Arthrobacter globiformis: one gene and its partner. Each later gene encodes a partner of the first gene's protein in a complex. Links are inferred from orthologs where the notes say so. Each region holds a gene or a part of one and is shown on either strand. Other genes may lie near its edges.

What was found.
Region 2: the proteins of QFZ33_RS02905 (region 1) and QFZ33_RS00390 are in contact, whole or in part, in an NMR structure (PDB 1J6T), measured with the Escherichia coli proteins. The link is inferred for Arthrobacter globiformis from one-to-one orthologs.

What each region holds. Positions count from the first base shown.
Region 1 is NZ_JAUSXI010000001.1:614,914-624,751, reverse strand. The notes cover bases 1-2,729. They hold QFZ33_RS02905 (HPr family phosphocarrier protein), read left to right. Parts: upstream 1-1,090; coding sequence 1,091-1,369; downstream 1,370-2,729. Other genes in these bases: ku (non-homologous end joining protein Ku), read right to left, coding at 2,448-2,729; QFZ33_RS02895 (DUF7218 family protein), read left to right, coding at 2,141-2,407; QFZ33_RS02900 (SRPBCC family protein), read left to right, coding at 1,628-2,092; QFZ33_RS02910 (PTS fructose transporter subunit IIABC), read left to right, coding at 1-1,038. Outside these bases: more of ku, read right to left, coding at 2,730-3,581; QFZ33_RS02885 (ATP-dependent DNA ligase), read left to right, coding at 3,622-6,222; QFZ33_RS02880 (hypothetical protein), read right to left, coding at 6,315-6,575; QFZ33_RS02875 (DUF2231 domain-containing protein), read right to left, coding at 6,871-7,377; QFZ33_RS02870 (MFS transporter), read left to right, coding at 7,828-9,456; QFZ33_RS02865 (FUSC family protein), read left to right, coding at 9,627-9,838.
Region 2 is NZ_JAUSXI010000001.1:76,069-86,153, reverse strand. Bases 4,214-7,189 are described here. They hold QFZ33_RS00390 (PTS mannitol transporter subunit IICBA), read left to right. Parts: upstream 4,214-4,680; coding sequence 4,681-6,699; downstream 6,700-7,189. Other genes in these bases: QFZ33_RS00385 (mannitol-1-phosphate 5-dehydrogenase), read left to right, coding at 6,699-7,189; QFZ33_RS00395 (TetR/AcrR family transcriptional regulator), read left to right, coding at 4,214-4,627. Outside these bases: QFZ33_RS00415 (FadR/GntR family transcriptional regulator), read right to left, coding at 1-484; QFZ33_RS00410 (helix-turn-helix domain-containing protein), read right to left, coding at 598-1,026; QFZ33_RS00405 (alpha/beta fold hydrolase), read left to right, coding at 1,075-1,911; ptsP (phosphoenolpyruvate--protein phosphotransferase), read right to left, coding at 2,050-3,735; more of QFZ33_RS00395, read left to right, coding at 3,899-4,213; more of QFZ33_RS00385, read left to right, coding at 7,190-7,862; QFZ33_RS00380 (SDR family oxidoreductase), read right to left, coding at 8,203-9,075; QFZ33_RS00375 (winged helix-turn-helix transcriptional regulator), read left to right, coding at 9,172-9,552; QFZ33_RS00370 (sugar porter family MFS transporter), read right to left, coding at 9,706-10,085. UniProt on the Escherichia coli protein: The phosphoenolpyruvate-dependent sugar phosphotransferase system (sugar PTS), a major carbohydrate active transport system, catalyzes the phosphorylation of incoming sugar substrates concomitantly with their translocation across the cell membrane.

The DNA of each region.
Region 1 (9,838 bases):
ATCGCGCTGGGCTTCCTGCTTGCCGGTTTCGACATCGCTTTGGGCACCAAGGCCAACGACATCCTGGCCAACAACTCCCTGGTGAACCTGCCTGACGGCAATCTCGCACTGTACCTCGGCACCGTTTTCTTCAAGATCGGTGCCCTGTCCATGGGCTTCCTGGTTCCCGCCCTCGCTGGCTACATTGCCTACGCAATCGCCGACCGTCCGGGTATTGCACCCGGCTTCGTTGCCGGTGCCGTCTCCGGCTTCATGGGCGCCGGCTTCCTCGGCGGCATCGTCGGCGGCCTGCTCGCCGGCTACATCGCCCACCTGATCGGAACATGGTCAGTGCCGCGCTGGCTCCGTGGCCTGATGCCCGTCGTCATCATTCCGCTGCTGGCCTCCATCATCGCCTCCGGCGCGATGTTCCTGTTCCTGGGCGGACCCATTGCCGCCATCACCGTCGGCCTGAACACCTGGCTCTCCGGCATGTCCGGCGCCTCGGCCGTCGTCCTTGGCATCATCCTCGGCCTCATGATGTGCTTCGACCTCGGCGGCCCCGTGAACAAGGTGGCCTACGCCTTCGCAGTCGCAGGCCTCGGCGCCGGCAGCGCCACCAACCAGGCACCCTGGCAGATCATGGCCACCGTGATGGCCGCCGGCATGGTGCCGCCGCTGGCAATGGCCCTTGCCACCGTCCTGGACAAGAAGGTCTTCAGCCTGGCCGAGCGCGAAAACGGCAAGGCGGCCTGGCTGCTGGGTGCCTCCTTCATCTCCGAGGGCGCCATTCCGTTCGCGGCAGCTGACCCGCTCCGCGTCATCCCCGCCAGCATGGTCGGCGGCGCAGTCACTGGTGCCCTCACCATGGCCTTCGGCGTTACGTCACAGGCACCCCACGGCGGCATCTTCGTGTTCTTCGCCATCGGCAACGTGGTGATGTTCATCGTGTCCATCCTGGCCGGAACCGTGGTCACGGCCATCATCGTGGTGGCCCTCAAGCGATGGGCTGCCCGCAAGGCCGTTGATACGGTGGAGTCCGTCCCTGTAACTGTCTGACCCCCGCTGTCCTTCAGCATTCCAACCCGCACTGCAATTGCAAGGAGCAGAAATGTCCGAACGTAACGCAACCGTCGCCAGCCGCGTAGGCCTGCATGCCCGCCCCGCCGCCATCTTCGCCGAGGCCGCGGGCGAGTTTGACCTCGACATCACCATCGCCCGCGAAGGGGAGCCTGCTGACGAAGCCATGGACGCCGCCAGCATCCTTTCCCTCATGAGCCTTGGGGCATCGCACGGCGACGTTGTGGTGCTCCGGGCAGAGGGTGATGGCGCCGACGCCGCCCTCGAGCGCCTGGTCCAGATCCTGGAAACGGATCACGACGCCGAATAGGCACCGCGCGCTTTTACGGCCGGTCTCCGCAGCAGGTCCCCTTAGTGGACTGTTGCCGAGGTCGGCCGTAGCCGTTTCCGGATGGATTTTGCTGCTGGTGCGTGCCGAGGGGGACATCGCGCCTGATGAGCGGGCAATTCCACCTAAGTAAGCAACCTTAGTAGTTTCTTGTTTTTGCTTCTGCGTCCTACTAGCTTGGAACTGTGGCCAGCCATTCGAATGACCGGCGGAACTGCCAGACTGAAGGAGGATGACAGAGTGGAAACCTTGCAGGAAAGCGTGGACGTCGAGGTACCAGTCAGCACCGCCTACAACCAGTGGACACAGTTCGAATCGTTCCCCCGCTTCATGAAGGGGGTCGAGTCCGTCGAACAAATCGACGAAACCTCCCTCCATTTCCGAACCAGCGTGGCGGGCGTTAAGCGCGAATACGACGCGCAGATCCTGGAACAGACGCCGGACCGGTGCATCTCCTGGGTCAGCAAGGACAAGCCCCGCAACGCCGGCAGGGTTACCTTCGAGAGCCTGGGCGAGGACCTCTGCCGGGTGAACGTGGAACTCGAATGGGAGCCGGAGAGCCTGCTGGAGAGGGCCGGAGCCGCCGCCCACGTTGATGAGCAGCAGGTGTCCTCCGACCTCGCGCGGTTCAAGGAGTTCATCGAAAGCCGGGGCATCGAGACGGGCGCCTGGCGTGCCGCTGTGGACCGGGGCGAAGTGACCTGATCCCGCGACCGTTCGCATGCGACCGATCGTTCCCTCACGGAGGTAGCCATGCCAGAGAAGAAGAACCCCAGCCTGAAAGATCCCAAACTCTACGAAGAGCTCCGCGACGAGGGGGCCTCGAAACAAAAGGCTGCCCGCGTCTCCAACGCGGCGGCCAAAAAGGGACGCTCCGAGGTGGGCCGCAAGGGCGGCAAGTCAGGCGACTACGAGGACTGGACCGTTGATCAGCTCAAGGCCAAAGCCAAGGAAATCGGCCTCAAAGGGTATTCAGGCAAGAAAAAGAGCGAACTCGTCTCTGCGCTCAGGAATTCCTAGGCGGGTGCACGTGCAGCCGCGCGGCGGGGCGCCCGCCCTTTCAGGCGCCTTTCCGCGCGGTCTTCGCCGTGGACTTGGCCGCGGTGCCTGTCTTCGACGCAGTACCGGACTTGGAAGCAGTGCTGGTCTTAGAAGCAGTGCCGGCCTTAGAAGCAGTGCTGGTCTTCGACGCCGTGCCGGTCTTGGCGGCGCCGGCGGTCTTGCTCCGGGTCCTGGCTGTACCGCTCTTGGCAGTTTCGGCGTCGGAATCCGCAGCGTCTTTTTTGGCGGCGCTGCTCCGGCCGCTGCCGGCCCTGCCGCCGCTGGTGCTGCGACCGCCGCGCTTGGCGGGTTCAGCCGGCTCGTCGTCAGCCGACTCCTCTTCAGGCGACTCCGGTGCGGCCGCCCCTCCCCCGCGCTTCTTGTCGAGGCTGCGCTTCAGGGCCTCCATCAGGTCGATCACTTCGCCGTTGCCACCCTCGGCCTCGGCACCGAACGTCTCCTCCGTGTCCAGCGCGTCGCCCTTTTCCAGCTTCGCCTCGATAAGCTGCCGAAGCTGTGCCTGGTAGTCATCGGTGAACTGCTCGGGCTCGAAGTCGGACGCCATGGACTCCACCAGCGCGGCGGACATCTCGCGTTCCTGCGCGGAGATGCGCATGGACGTGTCCAGGGACGGAAACGCTGCTTCCCGGACTTCGTCCGCCCACAGCAGCGCCTGGAGCATCAGAACGTCGTCGCGGATCCGCAAGGCACCCAGCCGGGTCTTGTCCCGCAGCGCGAACTGCACCACGGCCACGCGCTCGGTATCCTCCAAGGCCCGGCGCAGCAGCATGTAGGCCTTGGGCGACTTGGAGTCCGGCTCCAGGTAATAGCTCTTTTCGAACATGATCGGGTCAAGCTGGTCCGAGGGCACAAACTGCACCACTTCGATCTCGTGGCTGTTCTCCGCGGGAATTGCCTTGAGCTCCTCCTTGGTGAGGATCACCGTCCGGCCGTCGGCCTCGTACGCCTTCTCGATGTCGGAGTAGTCAACGACCTCGCTGCAGACCTCACAGCGGCGCTGGTAGCGGATCCGGCCGCCGTCGGCGTTGTGCACCTGATGGAGGCTGATGTCATGGTCCTCGGTGGCGCTGTAGACCTTCACCGGGACGTTGACCAGCCCGAACGCGATGGCGCCTTTCCAAATGGCTCTCATGGGACAAGTCAACAGCACACAGGGCCGGAGGTGAAGCCCCATGGCCGGCGGTAAGGAACGCGTGCGGGTCGGCGGCCGCGAACTGACCCTGACGAACCTCGACAAGGTGATGTATCCCGCCACCGGCACCACCAAGGCGGACGTCATCGCCTATTACGCCGCTGTGGCCCCGGTGCTGATCCCGGCTGCCAGGAACCGCCCGGCAACCCGCAAGAGGTGGGTGCACGGAGTAGGAACCGCCGACCAGCCCGGCGAGATGTTTTTCCAGAAGAACCTGGACGAGTCCGCCCCGGGCTGGGTGCCCCGCGCCGCCATAACGCACAAGACCAACACCAATTACTATCCGCTGGTCAATGATCCGGCCACCCTCACGTGGCTGGCACAGATCGCCTCGCTGGAGATCCACGTGCCGCAGTGGACGGTGGACTCCCACGGCAGTGCCCTGCCTCCCGACCGGTTGGTCCTGGACCTCGATCCCGGGGAAGGCGCGGGACTGCCCGAATGCGTGGAGGTGGCCAAACTGGCGCGGACCATCCTGCAGGACGTGGGACTTGATCCCATTCCCGTCACCAGCGGCAGCAAGGGGATCCATCTGTATGCCGTCCTGAACGGGACACAGACCTCGGATGAGGTTTCCGCCTTCGCCCGTGAACTGGCCCGGGCGCTGGAGGCCGACCACCCGGACCTGGCGGTCAGCGACATGAAGAAGACCCTCAGGACGGGAAAGGTCCTGGTGGACTGGAGCCAGAACAACGCCGCGAAGACCACCATCGTTCCTTATTCGCTCCGCGGGCGCCTGCACCCCACAGTGGCGGCTCCGCGGACCTGGCGGGAGTTGAGTTCGCCGTCGCTCAAGCACCTGGACTACGAGGAGGTCATGCGCCGGGTGGCGGCCGGCAAGGATCCCTTCGCCCCGGTCAGTGCGGCCGCCGGGCACCCTGGCCCAGGCCACGCCGGCGCTGGCCGAGCTGACGGCGCCGGCAACGCGAACACAGCCCACCCGGACCCCGCACCCACGAAAACCGCCGGACCGCGCGGCGGCGGGCACGCGGATCCCCGGCTGAACAAGTACCGTTCCCTGCGCGATCAGGGCAAAACACCGGAACCGTTCACCGCGGAAGAGCACCACGCGGCAAAGGCCAACGGCGTCGCGGCACGGGCGGGCAAGGAGATCTTCGTCATCCAGGAGCACCATGCCAGCCGGCTCCACTTCGACTTCCGGCTGGAGCACGAGGGCGTGCTTGTCTCCTGGGCGCTGCCGAAGGGCGTGCCGGAGTCAGGGGACAAGAATCACCTGGCGGTACAGACCGAAGACCACCCCATGGACTATGCCGATTTTGAGGGCGACATCCCCAAGGGCGAGTACGGGGCGGGCAGCGTCAGCATCTGGGACAAGGGTGTCTATGAGCTAGAAAAATGGGTCAACGGCAAGGAAGTCATTGCCACACTGACGGGCCGTGAGGGCGGCGGGCTTGGGGGCACCAGGAGGTTCGCCCTGATCCATACCGGAAAGGGCCACGGGGAGGAGTCGCAGTGGCTCATCCATCTGATGGACAGGGTTCCGGGAACACGGAAAAAGCCGGGCGGCACCAAAGAGGCGGCGAGCCCCACGGTACCGGCCAGTCCGGCCCGCGCAGCGGCTTCCAAGCCGGCAGCATCCCGCGGCAGCTCCCTCCAGGAGGAGCCGGCCCCCATGCTCGCCTCGGCGGGCACTCTGGCGGACCTGCATGGCAGCGACTGGCTCTTCGAACTCAAGTGGGACGGGATCCGTGCGCTCGTGGTGGCGGACGGTGATCGAATCAGGCTCCTGAGCCGGAACGGCAACGACATGTCGGCCAGCTATCCCGAATTCACGGACAGGAGCTGCTGGCCCCCGCAGGACTTCATCGCGGACGGCGAGATCTTCGCCGTCGGGCCTTCCGGGCGGCCCGACTTCGGGCTCCTGCAGGGAAGGATGAAGCTGACCAGGCCGGGCGACGTGAAGCGGGCCCGTGCCACCATCCCGGTACGGATGATGCTCTTTGACCTGCTGGCCGACGACGGCGACGACCTGCGCAGGCTGCCCCTGAGGAAGCGGCGGGAACGTCTCGCCGACTTCCTCGAGCCCGGCGAGTGCCCGGTGGAACTGTCGGAGACCCTGGACGAGAAGGTGGAGCACATTCTGGAAAGCGCCCGCGAGCTGGGTTTGGAAGGCGTGATGGCCAAGCGCGCGGACAGCCGCTATGTGAGCGGGCAACGGACCCATACGTGGATCAAGCTCAAGATCGAACAGACCCAGGAAGTGGTGGTGGGCGGCTGGCGGCCCGGCAAGGGCGACCGGTCCAACACCGTGGGATCACTGCTGGTGGGCATTCCGGACGGCAAGACGCTGCGGTATGTGGGCCGCGTGGGAAGTGGTTTTAGCATGCGTGAACTCGAGGAGCTCCGGAAAAAGATGGAGGGGCTGGCGCAGGAGACGCCGCCGTTCGATAACGTTCCTTCGGCCGACGCGGCGGACGCGCGCTGGGTAAACCCGGCCCTGGTGGGTGAGGTGACCTTCGGTGAGTGGACCGGGAGCGGCAAGCTTCGCCACCCGGTGTGGCGCGGCTGGCGGCTGGACAAGGAACCGGTGGAGGTGGTGATGGAATCCCCGCAGTCCTGAAGAACCAGCCCTGATTGTCTGAGTCGCCACATGAAAATACCTGGCGACGCACGAATTTCGGGCGTCGCCAGGCGGTTCGTATTTTCGGCTGGTCAGGACGAGTGCGGCATCTGCGGACGGCCGGTCCGGTGGATTGCTGTCACAGCAGCGCCCTGTCCCACGCGGCCGGGGCTTGCGCCGTGTTCCTTGGGGTGGCGCCGTTTGCCGTTGCCATCCGGCCACTGCTTTGCCCCGCCCATTGCCGCGGTTACGGCCAGGGTCTCGGGAGTAGGCAGCGCCGGCGTGTCCATTGATTCCGCCAGATGCGCAGCGACATCCGGCTTGATGCTGCTTCCGTTGTGGGAGTCGGCCATTTGTTCTTCCCTTCCGCGATGAAATGAAGTGTTCCCCATATTTAGATCCGTAATTCCGCCGTTACCGGATAGCGAAGAAGCCCTGCTTCAGCGAAGAAGCATTGCGAAGGCAGAAACCTGAACAGGCGGAGTTAGTTGCGGCGGTGAATGCCGGGCACGGCGGCCAACAGTGAACTGCCCAACAGTGGACTGGTCGACAGTGGACTGGTGCCGCCATGGCGCGTCCATTACTCGAAGATCAGTGTTCCCATGGGTCCACCTTAGGCAGAAACACGCCGCCCGGGAAGAGATCTTCTTAGTCCTCGGCCCCGGTCCGGAAGGATCCTTCCCATACCGCTCTGGACCCCGACTCCCCGATCAGCGCCACAGTGGCCACCGCACCGCCGCAAAGCACCAGGGCGACCACGACGGCGACAATCCCCGCGATGCGGGACCCGGCGGCGCCCATTCGCCGCCTCATCCCCTCTGCCTGTGTGGCGCCGTACCGGAACCACAGCCACTGGGCGAGGGCAACAAGGAACACACCCACCACCCACGGCAGGAGCATCCCGGCAAGCTGCATATGGGCATTGATCCGCGGCGTGGCATCAACACGGTCCAGCAGCCAGGCGCCGGCCGCCACAGTGACCGGCACCAGGACAAGCGCCAACAGGGCGACCAGCGGCGTGACGATCCCCAAACGCCGTCGGGCGGCGGGCCAGAGAAGGCTGAGCAGCGTGCAAAGGGCCGCCAACGGAACGAAGACCACCGTGGCGTGGACGAGCAACACATGCATCGGCAGACCGCTGATCTCGTAGTCCATGGCGAACACCCTGTCTGGAAGTCATATAAACCGTCTGGAAGTTATGAACTCTCAGTCCCGGCCTCCCGGTCCACCGTCCCGGGTCCTAAACCTGGACCTAACCAATCAGACGAGTACCGCGGTTGAACGGTTCAATCGGCGGTTGTTGCACGTCGCCGAGCAGCGCCGGAATCGGGGCGCCAGGAGCGCCGGAATCCGGGCGAAATGGGGTCCGAAGAGCCCTGTTCCAGAAAAAGGTGATAACGATCGCCCGGGCCGCGGAAAATCCGCAGGATGGCGGGGCCAGATTGGCCAAAACAAATCTGACTTCAACGCCGTTTTGCCCCCTAAACCGGGCGATCATACGGCACCGAACTCTCGAAACCCATGGAAATCACGTAAAATTGAAGGCCTGCCCGGAGCGGGGCAGCTATAAGTCGCAAGCAAATGACCTCCACAGGAGTTGCCCAAATGCCCACAGACCGAAGCACGACCGACTCTTCAGCAGGCGCCAGGAACGCCAGCGGAACCGACCAGGCCGCACCCCAGAGTGCGAAGAAACCAAAGCTGCTCGCGCGGCGCCGGCTCAAGGTATCCGACGTTAACGTCGTAGACCAGCCCATGCTCAAGAAGGCCCTCGGCGGCACCATCGTGGGCAACACCATGGAGTGGTACGACGTCGGCGTATTCGGCTACCTCATCACCACCATGGGTCCGGTGTTCCTGCCGGAGGCCGACAAGAGCGTGCAGACGCTGTTCCTCCTGGGCACGTTCGCTGCCACCTTCATCGCCCGCCCGCTCGGCGGCGTCGTGTTCGGCTGGCTTGGCGACAAGGTGGGCCGCCAGAAAGTCCTCGCGGCCACGCTGATGCTGATGGCGGCGAGCACCTTCGCCGTCGGCCTGCTGCCCGGCTACGCACAGATCGGCATGTGGGCAGCGGCCCTCCTGGTGGTCCTCAAGCTCGTGCAGGGCTTCTCCACCGGCGGCGAATACGCCGGTGCCACCACTTTTGTGAGCGAGTACTCGCCGGACAAACGCCGCGGCTTCTTCGCCAGCTTCCTGGACATGGGCAGCTACCTCGGCTTCGCCCTGGGCGCCGCGCTGGTGTCCGTGCTGCAGCTGACGCTGGGCCAGGCCGCAATGGAGGATTGGGGCTGGCGCCTGCCGTTCCTGATCGCCGGTCCCCTGGGCCTGATTGCCGTGTACTTCCGAAGCAAGATTGAAGAGTCCCCGCAGTTCCAGGCCACCCTGGACGCCCAGGAGGAACTCGCCAAGGACGCTGCCGCCGGTGATGAGGCTGCAGCAAAGGGCCCGGTAGGAATCGTCAAGGCCTACTGGCGCTCCATCATCGTTGCGATGATCCTCGTGGCCGCGGCCAACACCGCCGGCTACGCGCTGACCTCCTACATGCCCACCTACCTCACCGAGTCCAAGGGCTACGACCCCGTCCACGGCACGCTGCTCACCATCCCCGTCCTCGTGGTCATGAGCCTTTGCATTCCGCTGACGGGCAAGCTCTCGGACCGCATCGGCCGCCGCCCGGTTCTCTGGATCGGCGCCGTCAGCACCGTGATCCTGGCTGCCCCGGCCTTCATGCTGATCGGCATCGGCAGCATCTGGTCAACCCTGGCCGGCCTGTCGCTGATCGCGTTCCCCGTGGCCTTCTACGTTGCGAACCTCGCCTCGGCACTGCCGGCGCAGTTCCCCACGGCCAGCCGCTACGGCGCCATGGGCATTGCCTACAACTTCTCCGTGGCAATCTTCGGCGGCACAACGCCGTTCATCGTGGCTGCCCTGATAAGCGCCACCGGCAACGACATGATGCCTGCCTACTACCTGATGGCCACCTCGGCCGTTGGGGCCGTGGCCATCTACTTCCTCAAGGAATCTGCCCAGCGCCCGCTGCCCGGCTCCATGCCCAGCGTGGACACCCCGGCGGAGGCCCGTGAACTGGTGGCCACCCAGGACGAGAACCCGCTGATCGACCTCGACGAGCTGCCGTTCGAGACCGCCGATGAACTGAACAGGGATTTGGGTAAGGAAAGTGATCTGGACGAGGAACTCGACGACGAACTGAATAAGGTGCCCGCCGGCGCCTGACGGCGCAAAAGGCTGACGCTGATGAAGGCCCGTCCGGCATTCCCCACCTCTGGGGCATGCCGGGCGGGCTTTCGCGCTGCCCGGCCTGTTGCTCGTCTCACTTTGTGACGCAGCACGCGGTGAGAACTTTGCGGCGGTGCTACCTTCGTAGGGTGAAAGGGGTCGTGCCGGTGCAGTCTGTGGTGCACCACCTGCGGCAGCTGCACAGCCTGGGCCCCGCCAATAACGACCACCTCTCGGCATGGCGCGTGGCCATCAGCGTGGCCGTCCCCTCCCTCGTCCTGTTGCTCCTCGGCCGGCCGGAGCTCACCATCTATGCCGTGTTCGGCGCACTGACCGGCATGTACGGGCGCTCCGAGCCGCACCAGCTCCGGCTCAAGCA
Region 2 (10,085 bases), 540 kb from region 1 along the record:
GCCGGGCCCGGTCATCGGCCGAGTCCCGGTGGCGCCTCGCCAGATCTTCAAGGTGCTCCACATTCTTGGGGTCCGCCCGCCCGGCCGCAAGCCGCGCTGACATTGAAGCGATGGCCGCACCCAGGTCGCCCAGGTCCCTGAGCGCCTCCGTGCTCGTTTCCCGAAGCTTGTCCTGCAACTGTGAGTCTGTGAAATCGAGCTGCCGGCGAATGACACTGCCGCCGCTGCGTCCCCGGCTGGTTTCGATCAGGCCCTTGGTCCGCAGGGCGGCAAGGGACTGCCGCAGGGTGATCGGGGAGATGCCGAGTTCCGCGGCAAGCACGGACTCCGTGGGCAACCTGTCGCCTTCGGTGAGGATGCCCATCAGGATGGCGGTCTCAATCTGGTAGGAAACCTGGTCGGCCCGGCCCAGCCCCTCGGGCTCGCTTCCGCGGAGCAGCAACAGCAGGTCAAGCGCCGAGGTGGAAATTGCCGCACTTCCCATTCCCAGGCCTCCCGCAGTCGTGGCTCCGATGTCGCCGGGGCTTTTCCGATTACCTTCAATCTTTGCACGTTTAACGTTTAAGGTTTCCGGTCACCGCCGAGCCGAGTGAGGCGCTACTGTCCGCTCTCGCCGTCGGAAGTCCCGGCGTCGGAGGCTTCTCCGGCCGCTGCCGCCTGCTTCTTTTTCTGCCCCTCCAGCCATGCCATGATGGCGGCCAGCCGGATGCGTCGGTGTGTGCCGCGGTATTCCACCGGGATCTCGCCCCGGTCCGTCATGTTCCGCAGGTAGGTGTGGGAGATGCCGGCCAGTTCGGCCGCCTTTGAGGTGGTGAGCATTTCCTCCACGCTGCTTACAGTCACCGCTTCGCCGCGGCTGAACCTTGCCAGGAGGTCGACGACGGCGTCTCTCGCCTGGGGCGGGAGGCGGTGGACAGTGCCGTCCACGAACACGGTGATGTCAGTGCCGCCGTCGAGCGCGCGCTGCAGCGCCAGCGCGTCTTCGGCAGGAAGGGCGGGCGCCACCCTGGGAGCAATCAGAGCCATGGCAGAAGCCTAACCGCTGCGGAACGGTGAGTTGGATATGCTCGGCGGATGAGACTTAGTGGTGGAGTAGTAGTGACGGCGAACGGCCTGACGGGCCGCCTGTACACGTCGAACGAGGCGTCGGCCGCGGAGCAGCCGGCCTATGTACTGCTCCACGGCATCGGCGTCTCGCACCGCTACTTCGCCCGGCTGCACGTCGAACTGGCCCAAGGCCCGGAAGGACAGGGGCAGCAGGCGGAGGGTGCCGAACGGGGTGCTGCCGTCTACTCCTTCGACCTGCCGGGCTTCGGCGGCACGCCGCGTCCAGGCCGGCAGGTGACGGTCGGTGAGTACGCGGCTTTCGTCGCGGCGGTCCTGGCTGAGTATGCCGTGGAGTCCTGCATCGTGGTGGGCCATTCCATGGGGGTCCAGTTCGCGGTGGAATTGGCGCTCCAGGCACCCGGGCTGGTGAGCCGGATAGTGCTCATGGGTCCGGTGGTGGATCCCGCCCGCAGGAGCGCCGCCTGGCATGCGCTTGCACTGACGAGGGATTCCCTCTTCAGCGAGCCCCCGCTGACGAACGTCGTGGTGTTTACCGACTACTTCCGAACCGGTGTTCGATGGTACCTGACCGAACTGCCCGTGATGATGGAGTATCCGCTGGATTCCCGGGTGTCCGGCGTGGCGCAGCCGGTGCTCGTCCTCCGTGGCGGAAGGGATCCGATCGCCCGCAGGCCGTGGTGCGAATATCTCGCCGCGCAGGCCCCGGATGGCGCGTTTGCCGAGGTCCCCGGGCGTGGGCACGTCGTTCAGGACACCGCTACCGAAAGGGTTGCCCGGACCATCCGGCACTGGGCCGGTACCGCGGCCGAGGGCTCCGCGGCAGCGGAGGGCTCGACGGCCTGAAATTCATAATGGGTTAGCGGCCAAAGCAGGCAGGCGCCCGGAATTCCGGGCGCCTGCCTGCTTTGGCCGTTTGCCTGTTTCTGTCGCTTTCCTGCCTTGGAGCTTGCCTGCTGCCGGGCCGTCAGACCTGCAGTCGAGCTACAGTCCGAGCTCTTCCAACACGGGCAGCTTTTCCCGGACCCATGCCCGGGCTTCCACAGCGCTAGGCGCGGACAGCGCCAGCTTGGCCAGCTCCTGGGCCTCCGCCAGCGTGACGGTCTTCAGCACGGCGGCCACGGCAGCCAGCGAGCGGGCGGTCATGGAGAGCGTGGTGACGCCCAGCCCGGTCAGCACAACGGCGAGGGCCGGGTCCGCCGCGGCCTCGCCGCAGACGCCCACCGGCTTGTTGTGTCCCTCAGCCCTGGAACCCTCAACGGTCAGGCCCACGAGCCGCAGCACGGCAGGCTGCCACGGCGTGTTCAGCCCGGCGAGCGGACCGAGTTGGCGGTCGGCGGCCATGGCGTACTGGGTGAGGTCGTTGGTTCCCAGGCTGGCGAACTGCACTTCGCGCAGGATGGTGTCGGCCGTGAGAGCGGCGGAGGGAACCTCCACCATCACGCCCGGCGTCTTGATGCCGGCCTCGGCGCACATGGTGGCGAAACGGGCGGCTTCCTCCGCCGTCGAAATCATTGGGGCCATGACCCAAACGTCAGCCTCCGACTCCTTTTCGGCCTTCGCAATCGCCTCCAGCTGCCGGTCAAGGACACCCGGGGTGGTGAAGTCGGTGCGGTAGCCGCGCACCCCCAGGGCCGGGTTGGGTTCGGTGGCGTCCGTGAGGAACGGGAGCGGCTTGTCCGCGCCTGCGTCCAGGGTGCGGAGCACCACCTTCTTGCCGGGGAAGGCGTCGAACACGCCCTTGTATGCGGCGGCCTGTTCCTCGACGGTGGGCTCGGTGTCACGTTCGAGGAAGCAGAACTCGGTGCGGAACAGGCCCACGCCCTGGGCGCCGAGCTTGGCCGCGGCCTGGGCGTCCTTGGCCCCGCCCACGTTGGCGAGGAGAGGCACGAGGTGGCCGTCCGCCGTCGAGCCCGTACCGCTGAACTCGGCCAGCAGGGAGGCCGTGGCGGCCCAGGCCTCGGCGGCTGCGCGCAGTGTGTCGTCCGGGCTGGCCGTGATGGAACCGGCGGCGCCGTCGACGTAAACCTCGGTGCCGTCCGGGAGCTCGTCCACGCCGACGGCGGCCACGACGGCGGGCAGACCGAGTGAGCGGGCGATGATCGCGGTGTGGGACTGCGGACCGCCGCCGGCGGTGACCAGTGCGAGGACCTTGTTCGGGTCCAGGGTGGCGGTGTCGGCGGGGGCCAGATCCTCGGCCACCAGGATGAACGGTTCGTTTGACGACGGGATGCCCGGGGCGGATACGCCACGGAGTTCGGCCACGATGCGGGCGCGGACGTCCAGGATGTCGGTGGCGCGTTCCGCCATGTAACCGCCGAGGTTGTGCAGCATTTCCGAAACCGAGGAGCCCGATTCCCAGATGGCCCGCTGAGGCGAGGTGCCGCGGGCGATCAGCTTAGCTGCGCCCTTGATCAGCATGGTGTCCTTGGCCATCAGGGCCGTGGCTTCCAGGACGGCCTTGCCATCACCGGCGGCGTGGTCCGCGCGCGCCTTCAGCTCATCGTGGACAGCGGTAGCCGCCGCCTTCAGTGCCGCGGTTGCATCCTCCGGGGTAGTGCCGGCGGGCAGCTGTTCGCCGGCCGGAGGTTCGCTGATGGGCTTGGGCATCTGCCGGATCGTTCCGATGATGCGGCCGGGGCTGACGCCTACTCCTGGGAAGTTCTGCACTGAAGGTCCTCGTTCTCTGCCGGTAGCCAGGCCCGCCGGTATTTGCTCGGGCGGGAGCCCGGAAGCTCGGAACGGCTACGTCCGATGCTGCGTTGCGGTGCCTGGGAAAAATTGTATGTGATTCAGTTCATATAGCGTTGCTATAGGTGCTAGGGTAGCGGTTATGAGTTTCGATGGCCAGCTTCCGCCCAAAATGAGGCTGTTGCGTGCGGCAGCCGAATTGCTGGCCAACTCCGCGGGGGCCGCTGTCTCCACCCGCCAGATCACGCAGCTGGCGGGCGTCACGGCGCCCACCCTCTATCACCACTTCGGTGACAAGGAGGGCCTGTTTGACGCAGTTGTCGCCGCGGGCTTTGAAGAATATGTGGCCGGCGAACGGGACTTCGCCCCGTCCGGACAGCCGCTGGTTGACATCCGGCGGATGTGGGACAACCACGTGCAGTTCGGGCTCAATCAGCCGGAACTTTATCTGGTCATGTTCGGTAACATCCGCCCCGAGAGCCGTCCCGCCATCGTTGCCGATGCCGAGGCTCTCATGGAGGAGATGCTGAACAAGGCAGCCGCTGCCGGGCAGCTGAACGTCCAGCCGCGGGAGGCTGCCAGAAGCATCCTGGCAGCCAACGTGGGCGTGACGCTCATGCTGATCGCCGAACCGGTGGCCGAGCGGAACCTCGAGCTGTCCACCATGACGCGGGACGCCATGATCTTCGCGGTGTCCAGTGATCAGGGCAGGAATGCCGGACCGGAGGATTCCGGGAAATCATCCGTGGTGGTGGCTGCCATCGCGCTGAACGCGGCGCTGCAGGCATCGCACTCGGACCAGCTGTCCAGCTCGGAACTCAAGCTCTTTCTCGAATGGCTCCACCGGATCTCCAACAGTTCCACCGGCTAGACGAAACTATCGGACCATCCTGCGGTGCAGCAGGGACCACGTTAGGAAATCACATGGCAACAGAGACAGTTGCAAAACCGAAAACCAGCGCACGGGTGCACGTCCAGAGGTTCGGGACGTTCCTGTCCGGCATGATCATGCCCAACATCGGCGCCTTCATCGCCTGGGGCCTCATCACCGCCCTCTTCATTGAAAAGGGCTGGATCCCCGTACCCGAGCTTGGCGGATTTGGCACCAATGCCGAGGGTGTCGCCAATTTGGGCCTCGTCGGTCCCATGATCAAGTACCTGCTTCCCCTCCTGATTGCCTACACCGGCGGCAGGATGGTCTATGACGTCCGCGGCGGCGTGGTGGGTGCCATCGGCACTATGGGCGTGATTGTCGGCGCCGGTATCCCCATGTTCATTGGAGCCATGATCATGGGTCCGCTGGGCGGCTGGACCATCAAGAAGCTCGATGCGATCTGGCACGGCAAGATCCGTCCCGGCTTCGAGATGCTGGTGAACAACTTCTCCGCCGGCATCTGGGGCGCCCTGCTGGCCCTGCTGGGCTTCTACGGGATTGCCCCGCTGGTCCAGGCCTTCAGCGCCGGAGCCGGCAACGTGGTCCAGTTCCTGGTGAACAACGGACTGCTGCCGCTGACCTCCATCTTCATCGAGCCCGCCAAGGTGCTCTTCCTGAACAACGCCATCAACCACGGCGTGCTGACCCCGCTGGGCATCCAGCAGTCGCTGGAGCAGGGCAAGTCCATCCTCTTCCTGCTAGAGGCCAACCCCGGCCCGGGCCTGGGCATCCTGCTTGCCTACATGTTCTTTGGCCGTGGCGCTGCCAAGGCCTCAGCGCCGGGCGCCGCCCTCATCCACTTCTTTGGCGGCATCCACGAAATCTACTTCCCGTATGTGCTGATGAAGCCGATCCTGATTCTCGCCTCTATCGCTGGCGGCATGACAGGCATCGCGACCCTGGCCATCACCAACTCCGGCCTTGTGGCGCCGGCCGCCCCTGGTTCCATTTTCGCGGTGTTCGCCCAGACCGCCCGTGACAGCTACCTCGGCGTGGCCCTCTCAGTCCTGCTCGCAACGACGGTTTCCTTCCTCGTCGCCTCGGTGATCCTGCGGACGTCCAAGAACCGGGACGACGAGGGCGACCTCAGCGCCGCCACCAGCCGTATGGAGGACATGAAAGGCAAGAAGAGTTCCGTCTCTTCCGCCCTCACTGGCGCCGGAGCCGGTGGCACCGCGGTCCTGACCCGTCCCGTCGAGAACATCGTGTTCGCGTGCGACGCCGGCATGGGCTCCAGTGCCATGGGCGCCTCCGTACTGCGAAACAAGATCAAGGCGGCCGGCTTCCCGGACGTCAAGGTCACCAACGCGTCCATCGCCAACCTCACCGACACCTACGACGTGGTGGTCACCCACCAGGACCTCACCGAGCGGGCCGCACCGGCCACGTCCAGCGCCGTCCACTACTCGGTGGATAACTTCATGAACAGCCCGCGCTATGACGAAATCGTGGAACTGGTCAAGAGCAGCAACGCGCCGGAAACCGCCCACGGCGGTGCTGCGGCAACCGCTGCACCCGCCGCTGCTGCGGGTGCCGCCCCCGATGCCGAGGCGACCGCGGAAGCCGGCGCCCCGCCGTCGGACATCCTGGTGGCCGACAGTGTGATCCTGACCGGCACCGCGGCAACCCGCGACGCCGCGATCGACGAGGCGGGCCAGCTGCTGCTGGCGCGCGGAGCCGTGGACAACGACTACATCCTGGCCATGCACGAGCGGGAGGAATCCGTCTCCACGTACATGGGCAGCTTCCTGGCGATCCCGCACGGTACCAACGCCGCCAAGGACCACATCATGAAGTCCGCCGTGTCCGTGGTCCGCTACCCCGAGGGCATCGACTGGAACGGCAAGCAGGTCAAGTTCGTGGTGGGCGTGGCCGGCATCAACAATGAACACCTCCACATCCTGTCCTCCATCGCGAAGGTCTTCACGAACAAGGCGCAGGTGGCGCAGCTTGAGGCCGCAACATCCGTGGACGAAGTCCTGGAGCTGTTCGGAAAGGTCAACGCATAGTGAAGGCAGTACATTTTGGAGCCGGCAACATCGGCCGGGGGTTCGTAGGGCTGCTGCTGCACGAGGCCGGGTACGAGGTGGTGTTCGCTGACGTCGCGGACGCCCTGATCACCCAGCTCGCCGGGGCGGACAGCTACAGCGTGCACGAGGTGGGGGAGAACCCCGCCGTGCGCACGGTGGACAACTTCCGGGCGGTGAACTCCGGCACCCAGGAGGCGCAGCTCATCGAGGAAATCGCGACGGCGGACATTGTCACCACCGCGGTGGGCCCGCACATCCTCAAGTTCGTGGCGCCCGCGATCGCCAAGGGAATTGCCGCCCGGGCCACCGGGCTGCCCCCGCTGCAGGTGATGGCGTGTGAGAACGCCATCAACGCCACGGACCTCCTGCGCGAGTCGATCGTTCAGTGCTGGGACGAGGCCGCCGGATCACTGCAGGACTCGGCCGTGTTCGCCAACACGGCCGTGGACCGGATCGTGCCCAACCAGGAACCAGGGCAGGGCCTGGACGTCACGGTGGAGACGTTCTACGAATGGGTCATCGACCGCACGCCGTTCGGCGGGGCTGCCCCGGTGATTCCGGGCGCCACCTTCGTGGACGAACTGGGGCCCTACATCGAGCGCAAGCTGTTCACCGTGAATACGGGGCACGCCTCCGCGGCCTACTTCGGCTTCGAAGCCGGGCTGGAGAAGATCTCCGACGCCATGGCGGACGAGGACGTTGCTGCGGACGTGCGCGCTGTGCTCGAGGAGACCAAGCAGCTGCTCGTGTCCAAGCACGGCTTCAGCTACGACGAGCAGGAAGCCTACGTCCAGAAGATCCTGGGCCGCTTCACCAACCCGCACCTGCCGGACACCGTGCACCGCGTGGGGCGCGCGCCGCTGCGCAAGCTCAGCAGGCACGAGCGGTTCATCGGCCCGGCGGCGGAACTGGCCGAACGGGGCATCGTGCCGGAGGCGCTGCTGGGCGCGATCGCGGCCGCCCTGCGGTTCAACGACCCCGCCGATGCCGAGGCCGTTGAGCTCGGCCAGATCCTGGCGGCCTCCGAACCTGCCGCCGCCACGGAGCGTATTACCGGACTGGCGCAGGACCACCCGCTCTTCTCGGCGGTCTGCGGACTCGTTGAGGAGCGCAAGGCGGAGGACGTGGCAGCCCCGGCCTAGCCATGCCGTCCGCAGCCGCGGCCCTGCCGCACGGTTCTGCTGCACACAACGAAACGCCCGACGCCGAAACTCAAGGTGAGTTCCGGCGTCGGGCATTTATACGTGCATTCAGGACGCTTCCTCAGATCCTGCAGCTTTTCTCCCGACGCTTCCGCAGATCCTGCCGCCTTTTTCCGGACGCTTCCTCACCTCAAACCGGGTCGGGCCAACCCTGCTTGCGCCAAGTGCGGGAGCCTTTAGTGAAAGCCTGCAGGACGTGAGGAAGGGTTTGAAGAAACCTGCAGGATGTGAGGAAGGGTTTGAAGAAACCTGCAGGATGTGATCGAGCGTTTGGCTAGGGTTAGCTCGCCTGGAGGCTCTCGGCTGCGGCCTTTACCGCCTCGCGCAGCGGCGTGGTGGGTCGGCCGAGCAGGGCGCTGAGGTCTCCGCTGGTGACCAGGAGGTCGCCGCGGGCGATGCCGAGGTCGCTGTCCGCCAGGATGGCCGCGTAGGGCTCCGGTAGTCCGGCGTCCACCAGGACCTCGGTGTACTGTTCTGCAGGCAGGTCCTTGTACGCCACGGGCTTGCCGGACGCCGCACTGACTTCTCCGGCCAGCTCACTGAGGGTGAAGGCGTTGTCGCCGCCCAGCTCGTAGACCTTGCCGCCCTGGTCTTCCCGGAGTAGCACAGCCGCTGCCGCTGCCGCGTAGTCTGCCCGGGCGGCGGCGCTTACGCGGCCTTCGCCGGCGCTGCCGAGTACGGCGCCGTGCTGGACCTGAACCGGGAGCTGGCCGGTGTAGTTCTCCAGGTACCAGCCGTTGCGGAGCAGGACGAACGGGACCCCGGAGTCACGCAGGATCTCTTCGGTGGCCAGGTGCTCGGCGGCCAGCTTCATGGCCGTGGTATCCGCGTTGGCAACGCTGGTGTAGGCAATAAGGCCGACGCCGACTTCCTTGGCCGCGTCGATGGCGTTCCGGTGCTGCTCAATGCGCTGGCCCACCTCGCTGCCGGAGATCAGCAGGACCTTGTCCGCGCCAGCGAACGCCGTCCGTAGCGACTCGGGCTGGCTGTAGTCGATGCTGCGGACCTGGACGCCGCGCTCGCCGAGGTCGGCGATCCTGTCCACGGTCCGGCCTGCGGCAACGATCTGCCCCGCGGGCAGGCCGTTTTCGAGCAGTGCTTCGACGACGAGGCGGCCGAGCTGGCCGGTGGCTCCGGTGATCACGATGGTCATGATGTTCCTTTCAGAGGTGACTGTCAGTGGTGCCAACCGGGCTTCACTTCGATTACTTCCCAAAAGAGAGTACGCACTTTGAGGTAAGGTACTGTCATGAAGGTAAGTACCCCAGCCGCTGTGCCCGCATTTTCCTTCGCCGACGGGATCTTCCCCGCGGGATGCCCCAGCCGGACCGTCCTGGACCACGTCACCAGCAAGTGGGGCGTTCTGCTCCTGGTGGCGCTGTCCGAGGGTCCCCAGCGCTGGAGCGAACTACGACGTCGTGCCCAAGGCATCAGCGAGAAGATGCTCGCCCAGACACTGAAGACCCTCGAGGCCGACGGGTTCGTCCGCCGCGACGCCCAGCCGGTCATCCCACCCCGGGTGGATTACAGCCTGACCGGCCGCGGAGAGGAACTGGCCGCCCTGCTGCTGCCCCTGGTCGCATGGGTGGCCGAGCACGCCGACGCGATCGTGAACCGATCCGAATCCTAGGCTGTGGAGTCCCGCCTACGGGTAATGCGCGGCACATGAGCGGCGTTCGCTGACTCGGACCATCCGAAAAGGCAAAAGACGCCCACGTCCCGGGACACAGTCCGCAGAGAACATGGGCGTCTTCCGTTTCATGCCGGAGGAGCCAAGAGCCGGTCAGACCTTGACGGACCCCTTCGGAACAAACAGGGTCTCAGCCTGTTCCAGTGACATGCCGTTCGTCTCCGGCACCTTGTACATGACGAAGAAGAATGAAAGTGCCGCGAAGAGTGCGTACATGGCGTACGTCAGCGGCAGCGAGCCTGCGGCCATCACGGGGAAGCTCAGCGTGATGGCAAAGTTGGCGATCCACTGGGCGGCGGCGGCCAGGCCCAGGGCGCGGGCGCGGATCCGGGCGGGGAAGATCTCGCCCAGCAGCACCCAGACCAGCGGTCCCCAGGATGCGCCGAAGCTGATCACGAACACGTTCGCGGCCACGAGGGCAAGGGGGCCCCAAGCGCCGGGGAGCGTGATGTCGGAACCGGAGCCCGTGGCCG